Regions from separate parts of the Planococcus sp. BI3 genome, predicted to be linked through region 1. Evidence: riboswitches for the same ligand, from Rfam matches in the RefSeq annotation. Region 1 holds a riboswitch; each other region holds the start of a gene.

Evidence for each region. Region 1 has a riboswitch for S-adenosylmethionine ahead of mtnK (S-methyl-5-thioribose kinase). Riboswitches for the same ligand answer to the same signal wherever they lie in the genome.
Region 2: it holds a riboswitch for S-adenosylmethionine, as region 1 does, so the genes downstream of both, metK (methionine adenosyltransferase) here and mtnK (S-methyl-5-thioribose kinase) in region 1, are expected to answer to the same signal.
Region 3: it holds a riboswitch for S-adenosylmethionine, as region 1 does, so the genes downstream of both, AC1MEO_RS10090 (bifunctional homocysteine S-methyltransferase/methylenetetrahydrofolate reductase) here and mtnK (S-methyl-5-thioribose kinase) in region 1, are expected to answer to the same signal.
Region 4: it holds a riboswitch for S-adenosylmethionine, as region 1 does, so the genes downstream of both, AC1MEO_RS15705 (methionine ABC transporter ATP-binding protein) here and mtnK (S-methyl-5-thioribose kinase) in region 1, are expected to answer to the same signal.

Annotation. Positions count from the first base shown of each region.
Region 1 is NZ_CM155266.1:2,758,836-2,764,489, forward strand. Features, by position in the region: gene AC1MEO_RS13855 (1,2-dihydroxy-3-keto-5-methylthiopentene dioxygenase) at 70-606, opposite strand; gene AC1MEO_RS13860 (methylthioribulose 1-phosphate dehydratase) at 622-1,236, opposite strand; gene AC1MEO_RS13865 (2-hydroxy-3-keto-5-methylthiopentenyl-1-phosphate phosphatase) at 1,233-1,898, opposite strand; gene mtnW (2,3-diketo-5-methylthiopentyl-1-phosphate enolase) at 1,904-3,118, opposite strand; SAM riboswitch class I at 3,195-3,304, opposite strand; SAM riboswitch class I at 3,514-3,667, shown strand; gene mtnK (S-methyl-5-thioribose kinase) at 3,745-4,935, shown strand; gene mtnA (S-methyl-5-thioribose-1-phosphate isomerase) at 4,932-5,654, shown strand, end outside.
Region 2 is NZ_CM155266.1:1,287,769-1,293,422, forward strand. Features, by position in the region: gene AC1MEO_RS06475 (aldehyde dehydrogenase family protein) at 1-581, shown strand, start outside; gene AC1MEO_RS06480 (iron-containing alcohol dehydrogenase) at 606-1,823, shown strand; gene metK (methionine adenosyltransferase) at 1,877-3,085, opposite strand; SAM riboswitch class I at 3,288-3,400, opposite strand; gene pckA (phosphoenolpyruvate carboxykinase (ATP)) at 3,727-5,316, shown strand; gene AC1MEO_RS06495 (alpha/beta hydrolase family protein) at 5,430-5,654, opposite strand, start outside.
Region 3 is NZ_CM155266.1:2,026,628-2,032,281, forward strand. Features, by position in the region: gene metH (methionine synthase) at 1-760, opposite strand, end outside; gene AC1MEO_RS10090 (bifunctional homocysteine S-methyltransferase/methylenetetrahydrofolate reductase) at 741-2,600, opposite strand; SAM riboswitch class I at 2,672-2,776, opposite strand; gene AC1MEO_RS10095 (DEAD/DEAH box helicase) at 2,982-5,654, opposite strand, start outside.
Region 4 is NZ_CM155266.1:3,133,950-3,139,603, forward strand. Features, by position in the region: gene lepB (signal peptidase I) at 1-498, shown strand, start outside; gene AC1MEO_RS15695 (aminotransferase class I/II-fold pyridoxal phosphate-dependent enzyme) at 571-1,734, opposite strand; gene AC1MEO_RS15700 (carbon-nitrogen family hydrolase) at 1,821-2,609, shown strand; SAM riboswitch class I at 2,661-2,765, shown strand; gene AC1MEO_RS15705 (methionine ABC transporter ATP-binding protein) at 2,834-3,847, shown strand; gene AC1MEO_RS15710 (methionine ABC transporter permease) at 3,837-4,508, shown strand; gene AC1MEO_RS15715 (MetQ/NlpA family ABC transporter substrate-binding protein) at 4,521-5,351, shown strand; gene AC1MEO_RS15720 (N-acetyltransferase family protein) at 5,437-5,654, opposite strand, start outside.

The DNA of each region.
Region 1 (5,654 bases):
ATAGAAAATAATTACTTTTTCCGCAAAATAAAAAAGACTCGAGTAGTCGAGTCTTTTCTAGTGCAATAATTAGTTTTGAACGCTGCTTTCTTCCTGATAAACCGGTACCCAGCCTTCGGTTGTCACGAAGATTCGGATCGCCACGACTTTTCGGTCATCAGCAAGTGTAAAGTAATGGGTGATGTTTTCAGGAACCGAAATCAAGTCGCCTGGCGTCAAGTGGACTTCGAAGTAGCGCTCGTCTTTCCCTTGGATGATGAAGACGCCGTGGCCGCTGACGATATAGCGCACTTCGTCGTCTGTATGAATATGTTTGCGTTGGAAGTTCTTCAAGAGCTCGTCCAGTTTCGGGTTGGAGTCTGACAGGGAGATAATATCCGCTGCCTGGTAGCCGCGGCGCTCGGAAATGTCATCGATTTCTGTTTTGAACGCCTTAATGATCTCTTCTTTGTCTTCATCGCTCAAGTCGAATTTTTCACGAAGAGATTCAGGTAATTTCGTGTTGTCCCAATGTTCGTAAACGACTTCCTGCTGTTCGAGAAATGCTGCAACCTCGTTTTGTGCTTCAATTGTTTCGTCTGTTCCTTGAATTTTAATGATAGCCATTAGAATCTTCCTTTCTTATTTTAAATGCAGTTGCAACGCCAATTGGTATTGAAATAAAAACTCACAGGCTTCAAGCAATTTCTTCGCTTCAAAGCCGTCTTTTCCCCAGACGGTGATGCCGTGGTTTCGGATCAGCACCGCACCTTTGTCGGCGGCGATAAAAGGCTCGAATGCTTTGGCGAGCGTTGGGATATCGGCGTGATTGGGGATGATGGGAATGGTCAGTACCGCATCTTCTTCCCACAAACCGAATGCTTTGATCAATTCCTGTCCTTGGAAATCGATTTTTCCGGCATCGCCGTATAACTCGGAAATGACATTATTGGCGACCGTATGGACGTGGAGGCTGCAGCCGGCCGCCGTCTTTCCATAGATTGCGCAATGCAATAAGGTTTCAGCAGATGGTTTCAAATGTGTTTCTGCAGCCGGCTGGCCGTTGGCATCGACAAGCAAAAAGTCTTCATCGGTCCGTTTCTTTTTGTCTTTGCCGCTGGCGGTGACCAAGAATTCGAGCGGTTGGTCCGCGACCTTGATGGCGAGATTTCCGCTGGTTCCCATAAACCAGTCGCGAGACGCCAGTTCATCTTTGACATCCGCCAGTTCCAGCCATTTTTCCCGCAATGCAGTCATGACTTCACTCCTATATAGTCATCGACAATCGCAATGACTTCGTTGAAAGTTTCAAATGGTTCGTAAGCGATGCCAGCCTCTTGGCATTTCTCCGCCAATAAATCCCTGGCGATGACGAAATCGGCTTTTTTGGCTGCTTCCCAATCACTGATGGAATCCCCGATGACGATGCTTTTCGTGCCGGTATCCAAAATTTCCCGGATGACGGATGGCTTACAGCATCCACAGCCCTGGCTGCTGCATTTTTCATCGCAGCCATGCGGGAATTCCAGTTTGATGAGGTCTCCTGAAAAGTCGGCACCGTTGCAATAGATGCCGTCAAGAGGTCCGAAAGGTTCAAGGAGCGGATAGACGAAAAAGTCGATTCCACCGCTGACAATGTATAAAGGCAGTTCCTGTTTTCTCGTATAAGCGACAAAGTCACTGAAACCTTCCCGTATTTCCGCCTGTTCCAAAACATATGAAATGATTTCGTCTTTTGCCGAAACAGGGAGCAGGGAAAACATGTTCGCTACACCCTCACGTATCGAGATGGATTGGTCGAGGATTTGGTCTTTGACTGGTTCCCAGCCCGGCGGATCAAATTTCTTCATGATGGCGATGATATTATCGTTGGCGGTAATCGTACCGTCAAAATCGCAAAAAATAATCGGTTTGTTCAATCTCTTCACCCCCATAACTCAAGTGCAGTTTGTAATTCTTTATGCTGTTTGCCGGCATCCTGCAGGGTTTCTCCTTGCAGCACCGCATCTATTGCCTGTCTGAAGGCACGGCCGCCCCCAGCTGCACCAGCCGGATGTCCGTGAATTCCACCGCCGGCATTAATGACACTATCTATCTCGTAATCTGCCAGCAGTAAAGGCACAAGCCCCGGATGGATGCCGGCAGAAGGCACTGGGAAGCTTCGTTTCAATGGGCTGTCCCTAATCAGTTCCTTGCCGAGTGCAAGAGCAGCTGTTTTTTCCAATGCAACACTGCCGTAAGGAGAAGGGAACAGGGAGAAATCTGCACCGGCATAGCGGACCAGCTTTCCGAGTGCGAGCGGCGCAGCAAGCCCGTAAAACGGGGATGAAGTGAAAGCGCCACTGAATGCCGGATGCGCCATCAGCGGCAAACCGATTTCATCATCTTCCGCCAATTCCTGCAGCACATCGAGCCCGTATGCGTGGACGTTGAACAATAAGGCATCCGCTCCAAGCTCGCGTGCTTTTCGTGCCTTACCTCTCAGGTCGGAAGTTCTGCCCGACAGGTTCACTGCATAATATGTGCGATGGCCCGTTTCCTCATAGACATTCTCCAGCACCCGTTTCCCTGTGATGATGCGGCTTTCGAATGGAGTCAGCGGATTTTCAAATAAAATTTCGTCGTCTTTAACGAGGTCTACGCCGCCTAATGCCTGTTCGCGCAATTGAGCGGATAAAAAATCCATGTCGCGGCCGATGACGCCTTTGAATATGCTCATCAGAAGCGGCCTTCCAGCTACGCCGAGTGTATTGCGGATTTCTTCTATGCCGAAGCGCGGACCGGGAAAGTGGCTGAGCAGGTCATGGCTGAAATCCAAATCCAATAGCTTCACTTCGCCATCCAGAGATAGTTTGCCGAAAACCGTAGTCAGGATGGCAGGCAAGTCGGCTGAGAAATTGATGCTCGGGTAGGCAATTTCGAGTTCTGCTTTTATCAGCTCCGGCTTCAATGGATGGCTGTCTTCCGCGAATTCTACGATGGAGACAACATGCCCCTTATGGTGTTTCAATTGTGCCTGATCAAGCAGCGGCAAATCTGTCCAAGAGCCGATCGTCAAGCCCAAAGCGATGCCTTCCGCCTTTTCCCCGAAGGAACCGGGCTTTCCATACACTTGATAAGTAGCAGTCAATAAGCTCATCTATTCCACACTCCCATGCAATTTTTAAAAAATAAAAAACCTCTTCAAATAAGAAGAGGTTAAGGGCGTTAACAACTTCTTATTTCTCAGCCATCGGTTCTGGCTGCAAGAATTAGCACCGTGTCCATCATTGGACCGGTTGCCGGGTATCATAGGGCTTGTCCCTCCACCTGCTCTGAATAAGAAAGATATGAAATTGGGTGAAACAGTTTTATAGGTTCAATCCAAAATAATAATTCGATTTAATAGAGTAAAGTAATTCTGATTATTTCATGTGTGCAGAAATCTGTCAACACTGTTATTGCAAAATTGTTTTTATTGGGAAAATGGATTGACAGTCAATTCTGAATCGTGATAGGATTCTCTGCATAACTTAAATTGAATAACACGCAGTACTCTTATCAAGAGCTGGCAGAGGGATTTTGGCCCGATGACGCCCAGCAACCGACCGTAATACCGTTGTGAGACGGGGCGCCCAGGCGCCAGGATGAAAATCCTGCAAGGCACGGTGCTAATTCCATCAGAAATTTATTTTCTGAAAGATAAGAGGCATGGGATCTCTTATTCTGGCCTCTTTCTTTTTATGAAAGAGGCTTTTTATATTGCAGAAGAAAGGAAGATAGATGATGACTCTTACTGTTCCGACCACTTATAAGGCATTAACCGAAGAGACAGCCGTTGCTTTGGCGAAAGCTGGCCATACATTTGATCCTGCTGCCCAATTAGCTTGCCGGGAAATCGGCGATGGCAATTTGAATTATGTTTTCCAAATTGAAGACCCGAATACAGGGAAGCGGTTGATCATCAAGCAGGCACTGCCTTATGCCAAGGTCATCGGCGAAAGCTGGCCGTTGACGTTAAAGCGGGCAACAATTGAAGCAAATGTCCTCAAAAAGCATGGAGAATTTGTTCCATCCTTGGTACCGGTTGTTTACGCAACAGATGAGGAACTGGCCATTACTGTGATGGAGGATTTATCCCACTTGGAGATTGCGCGGGAGGGTTTGGTCAACGGACGGAATTTCCCGAGACTGCCCCAGGATATTGGCGAATACTTGGCACTGACTTTATTTCATACATCGGATTACGGCTTGCATCCTTTTGAAAAAAAGCGCTTGGCTGCAGAGTTTTCCAATCCTGAGTTGTGCAAAATTACAGAAGACCTCATTTTTACGGATCCGTTCTTTGACCTCGACACCAATGATTACGAACCGCAGCTCCAAGCAGCGGCAGAGGCGATTTGGAGCGATGGGAAGCTGCAGCTGGAAGTGGCGAAGTTGAAGAAGAGCTTTTTGACCGAAGCGGAAGCGCTGCTGCATGGCGATCTTCATACAGGCAGTATTTTTGCGAGCCAGACCGAAACCAAAGTGATTGATCCGGAATTTGGTTTCTACGGTCCGATCGGGTTTGATGTTGGCTTGTTCCTGGCCAACTTGATTTTCCAGTCCATCACACGCGAAGGCGAAGATCGCCAGGTAATCGTGGAGGATATCGGAAAAACATGGGAAGTTTTTGCTGCTGCATTTTCCGGGTTGTGGAAAAACCACAGCGTCGAATCGTTCAAGGAAACTGAAGGCTACCTGGAATACGTGCTTGGCAAAGTACTGGCAGATGCGGCTGGATTTGCAGGCTGTGAATTGATCCGCCGGACGATCGGCTTGGCGCATGTCAAAGATCTGGACAGCATCGAAGACACGGAAAAAAGAATCACTTTTAAGAAACAGGCTTTGGATACTGGCCGGGCTTTGATTCTGCAGCGTCAAGAAACCACATCAATCGGGGATGTACTGCAAATTCTGGAGGAGGCGCGCACATGAGCATTCCTTTATCCATCAAATGGGATGGCCAGCTGCTGGCCATCCTGGATCAGCAAAAACTGCCGCATGCCATTGAATATTTGACACTTGAAACCGTGGAAGACGTTTATGATGCCATCCTTTCATTGAAGGTTCGCGGAGCTCCCGCGATCGGCATTACCGCGGCATACGGACTGGCCGTCGGAGCCAAGCGGCATGACACGGATTCACTGGAAGCCTTCCAGCAATATGTCGAAAAAGATGCGGCGTACTTGAATTCTTCAAGGCCGACTGCAGTCAACCTTGGCTGGGCGCTCCGCCGTCTGAAAGATAAATTAAGCGAAGCGGAGAACGTGCCCCAAGCCAAACTGTTGCTGCTGGCGGAAGCTGTGAAGATCCACAGGGAAGATGAAGCGTCCTGCCGCAGCATCGGTGAACATGCGCTGGTCTTGCTGCAGGGGCAAACGCGTGTCATGACCATCTGCAACGCAGGTTCGATTGCTACGGCCAAATACGGCACCGCCTTAGCGCCATTCCATCTTGGGAGCGAACGCGGCCGAGAATTTGAAGTGTTTGCCTGTGAAACCAGGCCGCTTTATCAAGGCGCACGCTTGACGGTATGGGAGCTGCAGCAGTCGGGAGTCGACGTCACGCTGATTACCGACAGCATGGCGGCACATACTATTAGAGCTAAAGAAATTGAAGCCATCATTGTCGGCGCGGACCGCATTGCGGCAAAT
Region 2 (5,654 bases), 1.5 Mb from region 1:
CACTGAAGATCGGCAACCAATTGGAAGAATCGACTGCCATGGGCCCAGTCATTTCACAACGCCAGAAAGAGACCATCCTCTCCTATATTGAAACAGGCATCAACGAAGGAGCCCGACTGGTGTGTGGCGGAAAAGAAGCGGTGGTCGAAGGATTTGAAAATGGCTACTTCATCGAGCCGACCATTTTTGCAGATGTCACCAATGATATGGCCATCGCACAGGAAGAGATATTCGGTCCGGTCCTTACAGTCATTCGCTACAGTGATGTGGACGAAGCCATCCGGATGGCCAATGACACGATCTACGGTCTCGCCGGCGGTGTCTGGACTCAGGACGTCAATAAAGCCTATGATGTCGCACGCAAAATCAAAGCCGGCGTCATCTGGATCAATGACTGGCATATGCTGCGGAATGATGCACCGTTTGGCGGTTATAAGCAAAGCGGCATCGGGCGCGAGATGGGCAAGCATTCTCTGGATGCCTATACGCAGCTGAAGCATGTCCATACCTCCATGGTTCCCGAACTTGAACGCCGGATTGCATTTGGACTGCTATTCTCAGAAGGCACAAACGACAACTAATATTGAAGATCGGGGGGACTTTCATTGATTACTACTTATTCAAATTTCGCATTGATGACCACTATCCACAGCGGCTCGAATACCAGAGCCATGATACCGGACCTTTTTAACGGACTCGGTGCCAAACGGGTTGTGCTGTTCAGCGACCAAGGCTTAAAAGACGCCGGCATCGTCGATAAAGTGGCTGAAATCTTCCGCTTGACGCAAAACGGCACCGGCGCCCAATTAGTCGGCATCTTTACTGATATTCAGCAGGATGCGGGCAGCGAATCCGTCAACCGCGCCATCCAATATGCCCGCGAAATGGCTGCTGACTCTTTGCTCGCTGTCGGCGGCGGCAGTGTGTTGGATACCGTTAAAGGCGTTAAATTCGCATTGCATCACGGAATGACGGATATCAAAAAAGCGATTCCAGGCGGGTTGGCGTATTATACTTGGCCAGAAGCACAATTCATTCCGATTCCGCATATCGCCGTTCCAACTACTGCCGGAACCGGTTCAGAAGTCTCGCCGATTGCCGTCATCTATAATGAAGAAAAAAGAGTCAAAACGAATATCATCCACCCTTTCATCAGTGCCAATATGGCCGTTCTGGATCCGGACTTGACCCTTGGGTTGCCGCCGTTCATCACAGCTTTTACCGGCTTCGACGCATTGACCCACGCCATCGAAGCTTTGATGTCGCCTACAGCAACCGGCTTTACCGATGCCTATGCGCTTCAGACCATCCGGATGTTCGAAAAAAACATCGTGGAAGCCGTACAAAATGGCAGCAATGTCAAAGCCCGTATGGAGATGCTGCAAGCCAGCACCATGGGCATCACTGCCTTCAGCTTCGCGCTGAACGCCATTCCGGTCCACAATCTGGCACATGCTTACGGGGCGCTTTACCGGATACCGCATGGCCTTGCGAATGCGGTTTTCCTGCCCCACGTCATCGAAATGATTCCGGCGTTGTACCTGCCAAAAATCGAAGGACTGGCACAAGCCTTGAATCTGGATATCCGCAATAAATCTCCACAAACTTTACTTGAAGAAGTGGTGGAGAAAATCCGCAATATGCAAGAGCAAGTCGGTTTGCCGAAAGATTTCTCGAAATTTGATATTCCCGAGGATTCATTGCCGACTATCATCGCCGCAGTCCAGTCAGATCCTGCAGCCATGAATTTTCCACTCCCGGCTGAATTGATTGAAGCCATCGGAAAACGCGTTGATAAACTGCAGACAAGCTCCACTTCATAAAAAAAAGGACGGCCGGGCATCGCTGCCTGGCCGTCCTTTTTTGCTTTTCAGTTTTAGATGCCCGCTTCTACGCCAGCTTGTTCTTTCAGGATTGCTGCTTTGTCGGTGCGTTCCCAAGGAAGATCGACATCCGTACGGCCAAAATGTCCGTAGGCTGCAGTCTGCTTGTAGATCGGGCGGCGAAGATCAAGCATTTTGATGATTCCGGCAGGACGCAAATCAAAATTCGCGCGAACCAAATCGTCTAATTTGTCTTCATCCACTGTACCGGTGCCGAATGTATCGAAAGCGATGGACACGGGATGTGCCACACCGATTGCATACGCCAATTGCACTTCACATTTATCTGCAAGGCCAGCTGCTACAATGTTTTTCGCTACATAGCGTGCAGCATAGGCTGCTGAACGGTCAACTTTTGTTGCATCTTTACCGGAAAATGCTCCACCACCATGGCGAGCATAGCCACCGTAGGTATCCACGATGATTTTGCGGCCAGTCAAGCCTGCATCTCCCTGAGGTCCACCAATTACGAAACGCCCAGTTGGGTTGATGAAGTATTTCGTGTCTTCATCGATCCATTTTGCCGGAACAACTTCTTTAATGACGTATTCTTTGATATTGCGTTGAATCTGCTCAAGCGTTACTTCCGGGTGATGCTGAGTAGAGATGACAATCGTATCCACGCGAAGTGGTTTATTGTTTTCATCATATTCAACTGTCACCTGCGTTTTGCCATCCGGACGCAAATAGGGAAGAATTTCTTCCTTGCGTACTTCAGCCAAGCGGCGCGCCAATTTATGTGCCAGTGAAATCGGCAATGGCATTAATTCTTCTGTTTCGTTGTTGGCATATCCGAACATCAACCCTTGGTCGCCTGCTCCGATTTCATCCAATTCTTTATCTGTCATTTTGCCTTCGCGTGCTTCAAGTGCCACGTTGACTCCTGCAGCGATATCTGGTGATTGCTCATCGATCGCTGTAAGGACCGCACTAGTTTCTGAGTCGAAGCCGTATTTAGCTCGTGTATATCCAATTTCTTTTATCGTTTGTCTAACAACTTTCGGGATATCCACATAAGTGGAAGTAGTGATTTCTCCTGCTACCAGAACCAATCCTGTAGTTACAGTCGTTTCGCACGCGACACGCGCGTTTGGATCCTCGGTTAAGATTGCATCCAATATAGCATCTGAGATTTGGTCACAGATTTTATCCGGATGTCCTTCTGTTACTGATTCTGATGTAAATAATCGACGGTTTTTCAAAAAATGTTCCTCCTTATATCCTGCGAGATTGCTCTCGAAATTGATACGGTACTCGTTTCCCATGTCAAGTCCGTTCCAGACAAAATCCGGATTGAACTTTAAGCCGTTTGTGGCCTTTCACACGAGGATTAAGGGCATTCCATAAAAAAATCCCTTCACTCATTCACCATGAGGAAAGGAGAATCATCATAAGCACCTTTCACTCTTATCATCCAAGGCCTGTGAGCCTTGTTTCAGGTTTGGCACCATCACTGCGGTCGCAGCAGGTTGCCGGGTTTCATAGGGCCTGTCCCCTCCACCAGCTCGGAATAAGAGTATCCGTTCAATTTTTCATCATACGGAAATAGCACGGAGTTGTCAACATTTTTGGCAAATAAAAGTATTCAATTGAATTAAATAAAGAAATTCACCCGTTAAAACTATTGGATGGGGATGAAACAGATTGGCGGATAGAGGCTTCCAGCCCAGCTTTTATTACGCACAACCCCTTAGATTTCCACCTGATCTAAAAAACCCGTTTTTAATTTTTTCATTTCTGCAAGGGATTAGTATAGACTAATCAACCTAATGTGTTATACTAATGAACGAATATACATCCTCCCCATCGCTATGGGAATAATAGAAAAGGAAGGTACATATATATGACTTCAGTGAACTTTGCAAACGATTTGAAGGACCTTTTAACTGGCCAAAATGTACATGTTCAATTATCAGTGCCACAATTAGTGGAAGCAGCAACATCCCGCGGTGAAGCGGTACTGACACGGGAAGGCGCTGTAGCAGCGGAGACAGGGAAATACACTGGCCGCTCACCGAAAGACAAATACATTGTGGAAGAAGAAAGTTCTAAAAACAAAGTCGACTGGGGCAATGTGAACCGTCCAATTTCAAGCGAAGTTTTTGAAAAACTATACGCTAAAGTTATCAAGCACCTAAAAGACAAAGATGCACTTTACGTTTTCAAAGGATTTGCCGGAGCTGACCACGAATCACGTGTGCCAATCCAAACAATCACTGAATACGCGTGGCATAACCTGTTTGCCCACCAATTGTTCATCCGCCCATCGGCTGAAGAATTGAAAGTGCATGAAGCTCAATTCACTGTGGTCTATGCCCCTACATTCAAGGCAGATCCTGCTGTTGATGGCACCGCTTCTGAAACATTCATCATCGTGTCAATGGAAAAACGCATCATTTTGATCGGCGGAACTGAATATGCCGGCGAGATGAAGAAATCCATCTTCTCGATCATGAACTACCTGTTGCCTGAAAAAGGCATCCTTCCGATGCACTGTTCAGCTAATGTTGGACAAGATGGCGATGTTACCTTGTTCTTCGGCTTGTCCGGTACGGGCAAAACGACCTTGTCGGCTGATGGTGACCGTAAACTGGTCGGTGATGACGAGCACGGCTGGTCTGATAACGGCGTCTTTAATATCGAAGGCGGCTGCTATGCAAAAACCATCAATCTATCCCGTGAAAACGAACCACAGATCTATGACGCAATCCGTTTCGGTTCTGTTCTTGAAAACGTCGTAGTGGATCCTGATACACGCATCCCGAATTATGACGATGATTCACTGACTGAAAACACACGTGCTGCGTACCCGATGCAGGCAATTGATAATATTGTAGACCCTTCTGTAGCAGGTCATCCGAAAACAATCGTCTTCCTGACAGCAGATGCTTTCGGCGTTCTGCCTCCAATCAGCAAGTTGACGAAAGAGCAGGCAATGTACCATTTCCTAAGTGGCTACACATCGAAATTGGCTGGTACGGAACGCGGCATCACATCTCCTGAAGCAACGTTCTCAACGTGCTTCGGTTCACCGTTCCTTCCATTGCACGCAACAGTCTATGCTGAAATGCTCGGCAAAAAAATTGATGAGCACGGCGTTCAGGTGTTCCTTGTCAATACCGGCTGGACTGGCGGCGTATACGGAGTCGGAAGCCGCATGAAGCTTTCTTACACACGGACAATGGTTCGCGCTGCCATCAAAGGCGAATTGAACAATGTCCCGACTGAAAAAGAATCATTCTTCGGCCTTGAGATTCCTGTAGAAGTACCAGGCGTTCCAACAGAAGTGTTGAACCCGCGCAATGCATGGGCTGACAAAGAAGCTTACGATCAAAAAGCATTGGCATTGGCACAGGCATTCCAGAAAAACTTCCAGAAGTTCGGTACCGTTTCTCCTGAAATCACGACACATGGCGGACCGCTTCAAAAATAAGCACGTTAATAAAAGCCCGTTCGGAGTAAAATCCGAATGGGCTTTTTTTGCGTGCTGATGGGCAACCTTCAGCAGACTGGTTGGAGCGTAATAAGACCCTTTGCAGGAATTTCTTACGCTTCTCTATCTCTCATCCATTTACAGACCGCTTTAACTGTATTGCGGTTGGCCGCCGGCGGAAAGAAATGTGTATACTCCGGGAAGTACCAGGTTTCGTGCTCCTGGCCATTTAGTTTCAGCGCTTCTTCCAGCAGATAGGCCTGAGCAGGAAAGACATTTTCGTCCTTCAATCCATGGATAATCAGAACCGGTGCATCGCTTTCGTCGATCCGCAGCAG
Region 3 (5,654 bases), 730 kb from region 1:
TCGGGTAACAGCTGACATAGCCGTCCGACAGCTCAGACAGCGAACGGATATGGTCCGTCATGAATTCCGGTCCCGTTGCACAGTTCAAACCGACCGACAGGGGTTTAACATGTTCAATCGAGATGTAGAATGCTTCGATGCTTTGGCCGGCAAGTGTTGTGCCCATCGGTTCGATGGTTCCGGACACCATGATCGGCAATTCGATCCCGGTTTCTTCAAAAGCTTTTTTGATGCCGATCGTTGCAGCTTTGACATTCAGCATATCCTGGCTTGTCTCCAGCAGGATTAAATCTGCGCCGCCTTCAATCAATGCCTCGGCCTGTACATAAAAGTTTTCCAGCATTTCATCAAATGTTGCGCCCCCGGTTACCGACAGGGTTTTTGTCGTCGGCCCGATAGCCCCTGCCACAAAACGCGGCCATTCCGGTGTTGAAAAAGCGGCTGCCGCCTTTTTGGCGATTTCCACTCCGCGCCGGTTGATTTCTGCTGCCTGGTCGCCAATGCCATACTCATCCAAGACGATCGGCGTGCCGCCAAAGGTATTGGTGCAGAGAATATCAGCTCCGGCTTCCAGATAGGCGGTATGGATGTCTTCAATGACATCCGGACGGACAATATTCAAGTATTCATTGCAACCGTCAAACTCTTCGCCCCCGAAGTCTTCTGGGGAAAGGTCGACGTTTTGGATCATGGTTCCCATGGCTCCGTCGATGATCAATATTCTTTTTTCAAGCTGCTGTTCAATAAGATGTTTGGGCATGGCTGGCATCTCTCTCTTTCTGTTGATCTAGTTGTCTGATGTAATGAATCAATTCCACGGTCATATCGTAACGGACAAATGGCGTGATCAAGTAGATGCCATGGAACAGCTCCGCCGCCGTATCAATCAATTCTTTCGCAATCTGGATGCCTTCTGCGGTTGCGCGCTCTTTGTCTTCACCGCATGCGCGCATGCGTTCCAGTGCATCTTCCGACAGCTTGATGCCCGGCACTTCATTGTGCAGGAACTCTGCACTGCGGATGCTGGTCAACGGCATTACGCCAATAAAGATCGGCGTTTCCAGGTGTTTGGTCGCTTCGTGGATTTCTACGATTTTCTCTTTTGTGTAAACCGGCTGCGAAATGAAATAATCCGCACCGCTTTCAATTTTCTTATCAAGTCTTGCCACTGCCCGGTCCAGTACACGGACATTCGGGTTGAATGCCGCCGCTACCGAGAAGTTGGCTTTTTTCCGCAAAGGCTTGCCGGAAAATGAAATGCCTTCATTGAGCTTTTTGATCAGCTGGATCAATTCCATGCTCGACACGTCATAGACGCTGGTCGCTCCCGGGAAATCACCGACTTTGGTCGGATCGCCCGTCACGGCGAGTATATCATGGATTCCGAGCGCATCGAGCCCCATCAAATGCGATTGCAGGCCAATCAGGTTGCGGTCGCGGCAGGTGATGTGGGCAAGCGCCCGAATGTCTTGCTTATGTTTGAGGATCGATCCCATCGCCATATTGCTGATGCGCGGCGATGCCAGCGAATTGTCCGCCATCGTGATGGCGTCCACCCCGGCATCATTCAAAGCGGCCGAGCCCTCCAGGAATTTGGTGGTATCCAGGTGGCGCGGCGTATCCAACTCCACGATGATGGTCCGTTCCGTTTTAGCTTTTTCATGGAGCGGCTTAACTTCCAGCACTTCCGCTTCACGGATGACAATCGGTTTTCTTTTGGTGACTTCCTTATGGACGATCGGCGGCAAATTGCCGAGATGCTTTTTCACCGCTTCAATATGCTTCGGCGTTGTGCCGCAGCAGCCACCGATCAAACGGACGCCTTCTTCTCTCAATAGCAAAGCAGCGCGTCCGAAATAATCCGCTTCCGATTCATAAACAATCCGGCCATCTTCCACATCCAGCAGGCTGGCGTTCGGATAAGCTGACAGAAATGCTTTTTCAGGCAAGGTGACTTCTTCAAAAGCCTGGATGGTATGGTGCGGGCCAAGACGGCAGTTGACGCCGACAATATCGGCTCCAAGCGCCTCCAGTTGATGCAGGGCATCGTTCAACGACATACCGTTTTGCAGGATGCCCGGCTCATGCATGGACACTTGGGCGATCAATGGCGTGTCAGTCATCCCTTTCAGGTGCTTGACTGTCGCCGCCAACTCTTCGAAATCGTAATAGGTTTCCAAAAGCAGGCCGTCCGGATCACCCGACAGCAGATGGTTTGCCTGCTGGTCGACCATCGCAATGATTTCCTGCAATGTGGCGTCGCTTTTACGGATTCCCCGGATTCCGCCGATGGTTCCGAACACAAATTGCCCGCCTGGTGCCGCCGCCCGTTTAGCGATTCCAATAGCCGCTCTGTTGATATCCGCGACCTGTTCTTCCAATCCGTAACGGGCCAGTTTTGCCGCATTTGCTCCATATGTGTTGGTCTGGATGATATCGGCTCCCGCTTTGATGTAATCCTGGTGGATCTTCTCGATCACTTCCGGACGCTGCAGATTCAACTCCTCGTTGCAATACTCAATGCCGTACGAATACAGCAAGGTTCCCATGGCACCGTCCGCCGTCAAAATCCGATTTTTTAATTCGTCTAATAAACCCATCTGCTCAACCTCCCATATATACAAAAAAAGCCTTCATGAAAAAGAAGGCTTTACGATATCAAACTCGTTCCTTTTCATCTGTCAGACAATTGCTTGCCTGCTGGATTTAGCACCTGACCTTTCGGCTGGTTGCTGAAGCTTCATCGGGCCAGTCCCTCAACTTCTCTTGATAAGAATTCACTATTCAGTTTTAAGTATTCTAGATATGGTACCTGTATCTAGGGAACAGGTCAACCCAATCTGTCGAAAAACAATGAAATTTCTGTGATTTTTTTCACAATGTATCATTCAGACCTAAAAACAGCTGTCGAATAACAGCTCAGCGACTTCCGGCAATGCTCCTGCGAAGAAAGTTAATTGCGGGGATTTAGTGTTGCCTCATCAGGATTGAGCGATTCCACTTGGCTCCACTTTAGCTTCAACTTCCAGAACTGCTACATATTTCGCAATGGTTTCATAATGAGTCTTTTTTGAAAAGCGCTGATAGTCGGCAATGATGTAGAATTCTTTTTTTGCACGTGTCACTGCAACATTGAGCAGATTGGGTTTTGCGCAGGACCATTGAGCAGCTCCGTCACTGTCTGCATCTGTCCCCGCTACAAAATAAACGATTTCTGCTTCTTTTCCTTGGAAAGTATGGACCGTTCCGATGGATTTATTGGTCCAGTCGGTGATTTTTTTGGGATCAATCGCCAATGATTGCAATTTTTTGCGGACAGCCGCTTGCAAGCCTGCTTTAACCGCAGTGAACGGTGTAATAACAAAGACATCAGGCTCTTTGCTTTCTGCTGACCAGTGTTTGGCAATCAATTCGGCAATCAAGTCTCCCTGCTCTCTGACGTATTGGCGATTCACAGCCTTACCTGCACAGTTATACCAGGCAACTTTTCCGGTTCTTTCATCAGCCAAGACCATTTTCCCTTCATAAGCGATTTCATTGGCGATCGAGAACATCGGATCCAGGCAACGGCGATGCACCCATAGCGGTGTTCCGATCCATTCTCCGCCCATCTTCCAGGTACCTCTCGGATTTGCTCGATCTGCTAAACTTTGAACAGAAGCACTAATACCGATAAAATCTTCCTCCAACTGATAATGTTTGCGAATATCCGTTAAAATCGTCTGATCTATTGTCACCACCGGCTCAATTTGAATCGGATCTCCGACCACTATGGCTTTTCGTGATCTCCACAAAGCACCCGCTGCCTGTTGGGGACTCGCCTGCCCCGCTTCATCAATGAATAGGTATTGAATAAAATCTTTGTCTATTCCACGATACATCGATGAAAAGCTTGCGAAAGTCGTACTCACGACCGGTGTGATCAAATGAATGACGTTCCACATATTTTTGAGGTAACGGACGTGATCTTCATCATTCAGATTCAATTTATCCCGCGACATCAATAGGCGCAATGCAACGGTTACCGTTTCTTTATTGAATGCCAGAAATAGCTTATGCAGTTCCATTGCTTTCAAGAACAATAAGCCGCGTTCGAAATTCAGCTCATCCGTCAGCCAAATTGTCTCCCGCTGGCGTTTTTCATAAGCTTCTGTATGGTTCTGCCAATATTCTGCAGTTGGCAGAACCAGTCTCTGCTTATCATAATCTGCCAGTTTCTTGAGAAAGGATTGCTGCCGTTCTTCAAGCTGCTGTTGTTCCCCTTGCAATTCCTTTTGCTGTTGTTGAATCGTGAATTGTCTAGAATGCAGTATTTTTAATTCATTGAGGCATTCAGCTAGCTCTTTTTTGATCTCATCTTTTTTCACGTCTTTTTTGCCGAGCACCTTTTGGAAAAGCGGAAGATTGGGAGAAACCGCCAACTCACTTTCCGTCAGCTCCCGTTTGATTTCCAATTGCTTAATGTTTTCTGCTGCAGTAAGTTCTTCATGCTTGTTTTCATCAAACTTCGCTTTGAGCTCCAACACTCTCTTTTGAGTTGTTTCAAATTGGTTGAACTGCTCAGCCACTTCTTGCAACTTCGCCTTTTTTTCTTCAATTGACGCATGCAGATCCTTGAATTCTTTTACCGCCTGTTGCCAGTCTTTCGCGCTGCTTTCAGCGGCAGTCTTCTGCAGTTGGCTGATCAGTCTGTCCGAATCGTCCTTCGATCCCATGAGCGCTTTACTGAAATCAGAAATATTTTTTCCTTTGCCAAGCGCTCCCGAGAACAGTCCCCAAGCTCCCTCATCTTTACCCAGCATTTTTTCGGCAGTCTCCGGAAAAAATGCCAATTCGGCGGCTTTTTCTGCATAGGCCTTTTCATATTCTGGAAAATCACTTTTGTTCTCTTTGGATGGAGGGCGAATTGCTTCTTTTTCCTGCGGCAGTTCTTTCGAGATATTTTCAACCGCGCCGTTATTGCTTGATGCGATCACCATGGAGAACTTCGTCAGTTCTTCATTCAAGATGGAAATGGAGAACGGGTAGGAATTGCCATCAAACTTAATACTTTTTTCAAATGTGAAAGCCTGTTTCGGATCATGGAATTTCGCCATTTTCAGAGCCCGATTAACCACAACATTTGCGAAAATTTCTTTCAGCAAGGTGGTCTTTCCAGTGCCCGGCGGTCCGTTGACCGAATCGATTGCCTGCCCATTATTCATGATTTGATTGACAGCCACTTGCTGCATCAATGACAACCGATGTTCCACCGGTGACATCCATCTACCCACCGGCAAGAATTTCGGTTGCAGTGTATGTTCAATGTATTCGCGGTTTTCATCTATGTCCATTTTTTTATCGGTGCCTTCAATAAACTGGTGGAGTGTGTCATTGCTGCCTTTTTCAAGAATCTGCTGCAAATCCTTCAAGTAAAAACTGTTAAAGTTCATTTTACTTTTTAAGCTTTTGATTTTTTGAACTTCTGTTTCTATGTAAAAATAATTCGTACTTTCCATTTCACCAAAGTGATTGCTGTAAATCCCCTGCACTTCGCGCAAGGAGTGTTCATTGATTCCATTTAGAAATGAGGCTTCTGTCCGCTCTTTAAACAAGCTCATTTGAGACTCGTAATCGGCCATAAACGAATCGTAATCCACAGCTGCGCTGTCTTT
Region 4 (5,654 bases), 380 kb from region 1:
ATGCAGGTCATTTTTTTGACAGTGCTTATTGTGCTGGTGTCCCGGCATTTCCTGTTTGAACCGGTAGAGGTTCATGGCGAATCCATGATGCCGACATTTGAAGACGATGACAAAGTTATGCTGGTTAAGGTTTATACAATAGAAAATTTTGATATGATCGTCTTTGCCGCACCGACTGGAGCCAATTTCATCAAGCGTGTGATTGGCGTGCCAGGTGATCGCATTTCCATGGAAGATGACCAATTATATGTGAATGGTAAAGCCAAGGCCGAGCCTTATCTGGCTGATAACCGAAAAATAGCCGAAAAGCAGGGATTTCCTCGGTTAACGGAGGATTTTGAGGAATTTACTGTGCCTGCCGAATCCTATTATGTATTAGGGGATAACCGCTTAAACAGTATGGATTCCAGAGTGCTAGGGTTTATCTCCAAGGACTCTATCATCGGGGAAGTGAAAATCAGGCTTTCGCCACTTGACCACATCGGGATTGTGGAATGACGGTGAATGCTCTATCGGTCCAAAACCGAAAAAAGACAGCTGCCCATTTCCGGGCAGCTGTCTTTTTTCAGTTTAAAATAAATTCAATTTATCGATGCGGTCCATCGCTTCGGTGATACGGGTTTCATCTACCAATAATCCGACACGGACAAATCCTTCTCCGCCAGCGCCGAATCCGCTGCCGGCAGCAACTGAAATGTCCGCTTTTTCAAGCAGGAAATCTGCAAATTCAACACTGGTAAAGCCTTTTGGAACCGGCAGCCAGGCAAAAAAGGAGCCTTGTGGAGCTTCAATTTCCCATCCGATGCGCGCACACTCTTTGACCAGGACGTTGCGGCGTTTTTCGTAGAGATCCACTAAATTATCCACGCAATGCTGATCCGCACTTAAAGCTTCGGCGGCAGCCATTTGGACAGCTGGGAACAATCCGGCAAATAGATGATCCTGGATCAGGTTCAGGGCTTCGATCATTTTTGAGTGTCCGACCGCAAATCCAATGCGCCAGCCGGCCATATTATAGGTTTTCGATAAAGTATACATCTCGATGCCGACTTCTTTGGCGCCTTCGGATTGCAGGAAGCTCACCGGTTTTTTCCCTTCGAAGCCGACAGCTCCATAAGCGAAATCATGGACGACGGCAATGCCGTTGTCTTTTGCAAAAGCGACGGTCTCATCAAAGAAGTCTCCATTCGCCACTGCGCCTGTCGGGTTGTTCGGGTAGTTTAAATACATCAGCTTGGCACCTGAGCGGACGGATTCGGGCAACTTGCTATAATCCGGCAAATAGCCGTTTTCAGGATCTAGCCGCATCAGCTCATAGTCGATGTCGGCGAGTGGGGCCCCGGACAGGTAATCGGGATAGCCAGGGTCCGGCAAAAGCAGCAGGTCCCCGGGATTCAGCAGCGCCAATGGCAATTCAACAAGCCCGATTTTTGTTCCAGCCAGGATGGCGACTTCAAGATCGGGGTCGATGTCCACGCCGTATTCGCGTTTGTAGAAATCCACTGCAGCGTGGCGCAGCTCAGCAATGCCGCGGAACGGCGAATACTTATGTGTTTTTGGATCAGCCGCTGCGGTTTGCAGTGCCTTGATGATATGGTCGGGCGTCGGCTGGTCAGGATTGCCCTGGCCAAGGTTGATGACGTCGCGTCCTTCGGCGATGGCTTTACTTGTTTTAGCGACCAATGAAGCAAAAAATTGGGTAGGCAGGTTTTGCAGGCGATTTGAAAATTCCATATAATTCTCCTTGTTTTCGAAATAATTGCACATCTACCCCAAATCTTATAGAGTTGAAGGTAACTTGTCTAGTGGAGGAGAAACATATGAAAATTGCATGCGTTCAGATGGATATCGCTTTTGGAGAGCCGGAACTGAATTATCAGCGAGTCATGGACTATTTAAGAGAAGCAGCCGATGGTGGAGCGGAAACGATCGTCCTGCCCGAAATGTGGAATACGGGATACGCATTGACGGAGCTGGGCACACTTGCAGACAGCTCGAACCGGACCGTGGAGTTGCTGAAGAGTTTTGCAAAAGAACACAAGGTCAATATTGTCGGCGGATCTGTTTCAACGAAAAAAAAGGGTGGTTTCTATAACACGATGTATGTCGTCGATAAAAGCGGCAAGCTTGTTTCAGAATATGATAAAGCGCACCGCTTCGGTTTGATGGACGAGCATATCCACCTTGAAGAAGGCGAATCACTGGGCACATTCGAGTTGGAAAATACCGTTTACGGCGGAGTCATCTGCTATGATATCCGTTTCCCTGAATGGATCCGCGCGCAGGCGCTAAACGGGGCAAAACTTATTTTTGTATCAGCCGAATGGCCGGAAGCACGAATTGACCATTGGCGCATCCTGTTGCAGGCGCGCGCGATCGAGAACCAATGCTTTATTGTGGCAGTGAACCGCATCGGCAGCGATCCGAACAATGAATTCGGCGGCAGCACGATGGCAATTGCACCGTGGGGAGAAGTTCGCCTCGACATGAAGAAAGACGAAGGCGTCGCTTACGTCGATATCGATTTGGCTGAAGTGGAGGAAGTCCGGAAGCGGATTCCGGTTTTTGAAGACCGCCGTGAGAAATTGTATGAAAAGTTCAAAAAGTAGATTGACACTCTGCACGAATGTCTGTAACATAAAATTCAATCAAATAACGTAAACTTATCAAGAGAGACCGAGGGGTAGGCCCTATGACGTCCGGCAACCCCCGACTGGGAAGGTGCCAAGTCCTGCGGAATGTGAAAACGTTCCGGAAGATAAGTCGAGAACTTAAAATTTTCGATGCCTCTTTCTTGATGAAAGAGGCATCTTTTTATTGCCGGGAGGACGCTATGATCCAGATTGAGAAATTGACGAAGACTTACACAACTAAGCATGGCACAGTCACCGGAGTGGACAATGTTTCACTGGAAATTGGCAAAGGCGAAATTTTTGGCATTGTCGGCTATTCCGGTGCCGGAAAAAGTTCCTTGATCCGATGCATTAACCTGCTGGAACGGCCGACCTCTGGCAGCGTTACAGTAGATGGCAAAGATCTGACCCAACTGAATGGAGACCAGCTGCGAAAAGCCCGTTTGAAGATCGGCATGATTTTCCAGCATTTTTATCTGATCAGCCAAAAGACAGTTTACGACAATATCGCTTTTGCACTTCGCGCAGCAGGAACACCACCCAAAAGCATCAAAAGCCGTGTAGAAGAGCTGCTGGAAATGGTCGGCTTATCTGACAAGCGGGATGTTTATCCGGCACAGTTGAGCGGTGGCCAAAAGCAGCGCGTCGGCATTGCGCGGGCACTGGCGAACAATCCGGCCGTGCTGCTGTGCGATGAAGCCACATCTGCACTTGATCCCAATACGACGTTGTCCATTTTGCGTCTATTGAAAGACATCAACCGTAAATTGAATATCACCATTGTCCTCATCACGCATGAAATGAATGTCGTCAAGGAAATCTGTGACCGCATGGCCGTCATGCAAGGGGGACGCGTCATCGAAGAAGGGCAGGTCTATGATATTTTTGCCGATCCCCAAAAAGAATTGACCAAGGAATTCATTTCCAGTGTTGTATCGTTCAATGTTCCAGAGCATATCCTGAGCGAATTTACGGGTACGCTGGTGAAGGTGCTGTTCAAAGGCGGTGTGGCTGGAGAAGGTGTGATTTCCGATATGCTGCAGAATTATCCGGTCAAAGGAAACTTTTTGCATGGAGCGATTGAGTATATTCAGGAACAGCCTCTTGGCATTTTCATCATGGAGTTGAAAGGTGCTTCTACCGCGGTTATGGACGCATTAAAGTATATGGAAAGCAGATCAGCAATTGTGGAGGTGATTCCGAATGGGCATTGAATGGGGACGGATTATTGAATTGTGGCCGGAAATACAGACTGCTTTTTTTCAGACATTGACGATGATCGGCATTTCATTGGGTGTGGCGCTGATTGTTGGCCTGCCATTGGGGATCCTGTTATTCATTACAGACCGCGGCTTGTTCCTCGAAAATCGGCCGGTCAATGCGGTGGTCGGTTTTGTTGTCAACATCGTGCGTTCCATTCCATTTATCATTCTATTGGTGGCACTCATCCCATTGACGAAATTCATTACAGGAACGACAATCGGTCCGATTGCGGCAAGTGTTTCTTTATCGGTTGCAGCGATTCCTTTTTTCGCACGGATTGTGGAAAACTCACTCCGTGAAATCGACAAAGGAGTCATCGAAGCAGCGATTGCAGTGGGCGCTACACCGTGGATGATCATTAAAGATGTTCTGCTTCCTGAAGCGAAAGCGAGCATTATCCAGGGTGTTACATTGACCATCATCAGCCTGGTTGCCTATTCGGCCATGGCTGGCGTTGTGGGAGGCGGAGGCATTGGAGATTTAGCCATCCGCTTCGGTTATTACCGGTACGACAATACCATTATGGTTGTCACAGTCGTCATTTTGATTGTGCTGGTCCAATTGATTCAACAGGCAGGAGATTACACAGCGAAAGCCATCGATAAACGATAAGGGGAGAATGACATGAAAAAATTAGGATTAGTATTGGCAGCGAGTGCATTGGTTTTGGCAGCATGCGGCGGCGGAGAAGAAAGCGACTCTGCAGGAACGACAGAAGAAGCTTCGAAAGAGATTAAATTAGGGGCAACCGCAGGACCATACAGCGACATGCTGAGCAAGGCAATCGTACCTGGCCTGGAGGAAAAAGGCTATACAGTGGAACTGGTGGAATTCAGCGATTACATTCAGCCGAACGTAGCGCTTGATGGCGGAGATATCGATGCCAACCTGTTTCAGCACACGATTTACCTGGAAAACTTCGAAAAAGAGAACAGCATGGACCTTTCTGCATTGATCACTGTGCCGACAGCGCCTATGGGCATCTATTCAAACCAATACGATTCATTGGAAGCAGTGGAAGATGGAGCGACCATCGCGATTCCGAACGATCCGGTAAATGGTGCACGTGCCCTTTTGATGCTTCAGGATGAAGGCTTGGTTGAAATGGATCCGGAAGCGGAAGTTCTGCAGGCTTCGGAAAGAGATGTCGTAACGAATACGAAAAACCTGGAGTTCCAGCCAATTGAAGCGGGCCAGTTGCCGCGTGCAGTGGACGGCTCTGATTTAGCGGCAGTACCTGGAAACTTTGCAATCGCTGCGGAGATGGATCTGCTTGACGCGTTGGCACTTGAGAACATGCCCGAGCAATACCGCAATGTTGTGGCGGTCAATGCTGAAAATGAAGACAGTGAATTGGCTGCTGACTTAGTGGAAATTGTGGAATCTGCTGAATTTGAAGCTGTAATTGATGCGGAATTTGAAGGATTCGGCAAGCCGGAATGGATGGCCGAATAACAGTTCCTAGACAGAAAGCCGCTCCCGAGAAAATCTGGAGCGGCTTTTGTCTATATTAAAAAGGCTTCACCATCAAATAGTGCTTTCAGGAAACTAGCTTGACCATGTGGTGGAAAGGTTCACCGATGATGGTCCAGGGTTCGGAAATGGAATAGCCGAGGCGTTTGTATAAGCGAATCGCTCCCTCTTTATCGATATCAACGTTCAGCGAGAGCTTGCCGCCTCCTTGAGAAAGAACCCGTTCTTCTGCAAATTCGAATAACTTGGAGCCGATTCCTTGCCCCTGGCAGGCGGGATCGACTG